One region of the Arthrobacter sp. UC242_113 genome, then DNA from elsewhere that is predicted to be linked to it. Evidence: riboswitches for the same ligand, from Rfam matches in the RefSeq annotation. Region 1 holds a riboswitch; the other holds the start of a gene.
The links. A riboswitch is a leader RNA that binds a small molecule or an ion and turns the genes downstream of it on or off. The one in region 1 is predicted to bind glycine.
Positions count from the first base shown of each region.

Region 2: another riboswitch for glycine. It lies ahead of cycA (D-serine/D-alanine/glycine transporter); the one in region 1 lies ahead of ACHMXB_RS22095 (glycine dehydrogenase (aminomethyl-transferring)).

Region 1 is NZ_CP171972.1:60,444-62,891, reverse strand. Features, by position in the region: gene ACHMXB_RS22105 (hypothetical protein) at 1-351, shown strand, start outside; gene ACHMXB_RS22100 (DUF3846 domain-containing protein) at 435-785, shown strand; partial or broken gene ACHMXB_RS22095 (glycine dehydrogenase (aminomethyl-transferring)) at 875-1,555, opposite strand; glycine riboswitch at 1,703-1,801, opposite strand; gene lysA (diaminopimelate decarboxylase) at 2,041-2,448, shown strand, end outside.
Region 2 is NZ_CP171968.1:4,047,895-4,050,342, forward strand. Features, by position in the region: gene gcvP (aminomethyl-transferring glycine dehydrogenase) at 1-667, opposite strand, end outside; glycine riboswitch at 816-916, opposite strand; glycine riboswitch at 1,121-1,218, shown strand; gene cycA (D-serine/D-alanine/glycine transporter) at 1,363-2,448, shown strand, end outside.

The DNA.
Region 1 (2,448 bases):
CACATGAACGACGGGTACGACTGGATGGACGTCATCGCAGAACACGGCTGGGCCGTGATCCCCAGCTGGGGCTGCGACGGCTGGGACCTGGGCCAGTGGCCTTACGTCATGGTCGCCGGGATCCGCACCGCGGACGAGATCGGCAACCTGTTCGGCATGGCCACCTATTGCGAGGGCGACGTCCGCACTTACTGGTTCAGGACAAAAGGCAGATTCTGGACCGCGATCAGTGAGCAGGCGTTCTTCCACTGGAAGAACGGACAGGCCCAAGGCCCCGACGACCTGCCCGAAGCCGCCGCCGAAATGCCCAGCCGCTACCGGATGCCCTGCACCCTCACGGACGCGGCCTAACCCTATCCGAGCCGGTGCCCCGCCGAGAGCGGCGGGGCACCGCACCACCCCAAGACATATCATCTGAGAGAGGACAAACCCTCATGAGCATCTGCACCGCCCTGATCATCCCCGCCGACCTGAATGAACCGGCCCGCGTGGAAACCATCGACGCCGGGTTGGAGACCCTGCAAACCCTCGTGGCCGGGAACATCGAAGCCGTGAGTGGCGATGACTGGCACTTCTACCTGAACGAGGAAGGCAAAATCCTCAACCTTCCCCCGAACCGCCGTACCGCGATGCTGGTCCTCGAAAAAACCCGGATGCTGTCAGACGTCTTCTGCGGGAACGTCGTGTTCCTGGGAGAGACCCGCGACGGGGATGAAGGCAATGTGCCCCAGCACCTGATCGACCTCGCGCAGCAGCTCTTCGGGTTGGAACAGGAAGCCGCCTAACAGGCCGGGCACCCGCTTACTCAAATGCTCAAATGAGTAAGTGGGTGCCCATCTCCGTTGGATGGGCCAGTCTGCGGGGGCGGTCCCTGATTGAAAACGCGGCCGGAGACGCCGGGCTGCTGGAGCACGATGCCGTTGATGGTGCCGTCGGGCAGGCCCTTGGACAGGTCGGCGACCTCAACCTCGAAGCCGAGCGCCTCGGCGCGGCCCTTGACGACGGCGATGGTCTGGGGAAGGACATCGGCGTCCAGGACAGTTTTGCCGTCGCGAGCGTCCTTGTTCTTGTTGGCGCGGCGCATCATGAGGACGGCTTCAGCGACAGCCGTTGCTTCATCGAGCAGTGAGGCGTTGGCGATAGGCAGCGCGGTCAGGTCCTGGACCATGGTCTGGAAGTTCAGCAGCGCCTCGAGCCGACCCTGGGAAATCTCCGGCTGGTACGGCGTGTAGGCGGTGTACCAGGCCGGGGCCTCCAGGATGTTGCGGCGGATCACCGGCGGCGTAACGGTGTCGTAGTAGCCCTGCCCGATCATCTGAACGGCGGTCTTGTTCTTGGCTGCAAGGCGGCGCAGTTCTGCAAGCACCTCAACCTCGCTCAGTGCATCTCTGAGCGCAAGCGGCTTGGACTGGCGGATCGCATCAGGAACAGCAACGTCCACCAGGCCATCAACGCTGTCGTAGCCAATGGCTTTGAGCATGCTGTTCACATCGGCCTGGCGACGCGCGCCGATATGGCGGTCAGCAAAGGATGATGAATGGGATGCGATCGTCATGAGGAACTCCAGGTCTGGCCGGCCACGGGTGGCGCGGCATGGTTGGGTTCCTCCCCGCTCTGTATTGGACCTGAGAGATTCCGCGGAAGTGGTAGTCCGCTTGCACCGTCGGTGAGCCAGGCTTGCCCGGCTGCTTTCCAGAGTTGCCTCGCCGCGGCGGTGCTTGGGCCTGAGAGATTCCTGGGGAGGATTTGCTCCTACGGCGCTGCCCGGTGATGACGGGGAGAACTCTCCCGCCACGGCTCGAAAGGCTATTGAGATGTAGGTGATTCGCTTCACACCGTAGATGAGTCAGATGTTGGTCTGCAACCTGAAAGAGAGGCACCTTAAGCTCTTCTGTACCTTGTACATAATCCCTTTCACCTATGCTCATTGATCGCGTTCGCCTGCCCTGTTGTACTGACACTCACACGAATCCCCACGGTCCCCTGGCCGCTTCCAAAGACGTCCAGCGGTAAAAACCAGAACGAGGCCTCAATCGAGTTATGTCGACGACAGAGAAAACCCAACAGTTAAAGTCTCCAATCGCCCCTGAGTGGCTTACGGTCCCCACTGAGCCGAACGAGCTCAATCCGGTGATCTGGGCCGAGGGAGTGTCTCGATCCGAGGCGGGTGAAATCACTATCGCCGGACTGCCTGTCTCTGAGCTGGCTCAACGGTTCGGGACACCCGCCTATATCATCTCCGAGGACCACTTCCGCAGCCGCGCACGGGCCTTCCGTGATGCCTTTAATGAAGCCTTTGCACCCCTGTGTGGCGGAGTGGATGTCTACTATGCGGGCAAGTCTTTCCTGTGCACCGAGGTAGCCAAGTGGGTAGCGGAGGAAGGACTGCGCCTGGATACGTGTTCCGGAGGGGAACTCGCGTTGGCAGCACGGGCTGGTATCGATGGC
Region 2 (2,448 bases), on a different replicon from region 1:
AGACCCGGCCCGAAACGCCGGGCTGCTGGAGGACGATGCCGTTGATGTCGCCGTCGGGCAGTCCCTGGGAAAGGTCCGCCACCTCGACCTCGAAGCCGAGGGCTTCGGCGCGGCCAAGCACGACGGCGATGGTCTGGGGGAGGCAGTCGGCGTCCAGGACCGTCTTGCCGTCGTTCTTCTTGTTGGCCCGGCGCATCAGCAGCACAGCCTCGGCCACCGCCGTCGCCTCATCCAGCAGGGAGGCGTTGGCGACCGGCAGTGCGGTCAGGTCCTGGACCATGGTCTGGAAGTTCAGCAGCGCCTCCAGCCGGCCCTGCGAGATCTCAGGCTGGTACGGGGTGTACGCGGTGTACCAGGCGGGGGCTTCGAGGACATTGCGCCGGATCACGGGCGGGGTGACAGTGTCGTAGTAGCCCTGGCCGATCATCTGCACGGCGGTCTTGTTCTTGGCGGCCAGGCGGCGAAGCTCGGCCAGGACCTCAACTTCGCTCAGGGCAGCTGTGAGCCGCAGGGGGTTCTCCTGGCGGATGGACGCCGGAACGGCGGTATCCACGAGGCCATCGACGGTGTCATAGCCGACGTTCTTGAGCATGGTGTCGATGTCGGCCTGGCGCCGGGCGCCGATATGCCGGTCGGCAAACGTTGAAGGAAGAGATTGAATCGTCATGAGGAACTCCAGGTTTGGCCGGCCACGTGTGGCACGGCATGGTTTGGGTTCCTCCCCGCTCTGTATTGGACCTGAGAGATTCCGCGGAGTTGGTTCTCCGCTTGCACCGTCGGTGAGCCCGGTTACCCGAACTGCTTTCCAGAGTTGCCTAGCCGCGGCGGTACGGGGGCCTGAGAGATTCCTGGGGAGGATTTGCTCCTACGGCGCCTGCCCGGTGAATGACTGGGAGGACTCTCCCGCCACGGTTCGAAAGGCTATGAAGATGTGGGGTGATTCGGCTCACAAGTTACAGGAGATTCGCGTCGAGGCCAAATCGGAGGTCCCCGTTTGACATTTCTTCGTGACGGAGACCACACTGATCCGGTGGCCAGCGGGGCTGCGCTGACCGGCCCACGCCGGAAGACGCCCGCCGTCACCACGCGAGATTTTTCTCTACATAATTGAAAAAGCTTACGATCTGCGGCGGGAGAGCCCTGCCGGTACGTTCAGCAGGCGCCGTAGGAGCAAACCCTCCCCAGGAAACTCTCAGGCCCACGTACCGCCGCGGCGAGGCAACTCTGGAAAGCAGGCAGGCGCGTCCTGTCTCACCGACGGTGCAAGCGGAAGACCATGTCCGCGGAATCTCTCAGGTCCAAGACAGAGCGGGGAGGAACCGAATCAGTGTGGCTATTGACCACCGAACGATGGAGTTCCTTATGACGATTCATCCCCCTGCCTCGACACCCAGTTCCCCAGCCGGTGAGGCTCCCCGCCTGGAGCGGCAGCTGAGCAACCGGCACATCCAGCTGATCGCCATCGGCGGCGCCATTGGCACGGGCCTGTTCATGGGCTCCGGCAAGACCATTTCCGCGGCCGGGCCGTCCGTGATCTTCGTGTACATGATCATCGGCTTCATGCTCTTTTTCGTCATGCGGGCCATGGGCGAGCTGCTGCTGAGCAACCTGAACTACAAGTCCTTCAGCGATTTCGCCGCCGACCTGCTGGGGCCTTGGGCGGGGTTCTTCACCGGGTGGACCTACTGGTTCTGCTGGGTGATTACCGGGATCGCGGACGTCATCGCCATCGCCGGGTACTCCCGCGAGCTCTGGCCCGGACTGCCGCTGTGGATTCCGGGCCTGGCCACCGTTGCCATCCTGCTGGTGCTGAACCTCGCCACGGTCAAGGCGTTCGGTGAAACCGAATTCTGGTTCGCCCTCATCAAGATCATCGCCATCGCCGCCCTGATCATCGTGGGCATGTTCATGATCTTCAGTGGTTTCCAGAGTGACGCCGGGCAGGCAAGCTTCAGCAACCTGTGGAGCCATGGCGGCTTCTTCCCCAATGAATTCATGGGTTTTGTGGCCGGTTTCCAGATCGCTGTGTTCGCTTTTGTGGGCATTGAACTGGTGGGCACCACGGCCGCGGAGGCCAAGAACCCGGAGAAGAACCTTCCCAAGGCCATCAACTCCATCCCGGTGCGCGTGCTGCTCTTCTACGTGGGCGCCCTCATCATTCTGATGTCCGTCACGCCCTGGACCCAGTTCGCCGCCGGCCACAGCCCGTTCATCGCCATGTTCTCGCTGGCCGGTCTCGGGGCCGCCGCCACGGTGGTCAATCTCGTGGTGCTGACCTCGGCGATGTCCTCGGCCAACTCGGGCATCTACTCCACCTCGCGCATGGTCTACGGCCTGGCCCAGGAAGGCGACGCGCCGGCGGCCTTCGGCAGCCTGTCCCGCCGCAAGGTGCCCAACAACGCCCTGTTCCTGTCGTGCGTGCTGCTGCTCTCCGGCGTGGTGCTCATG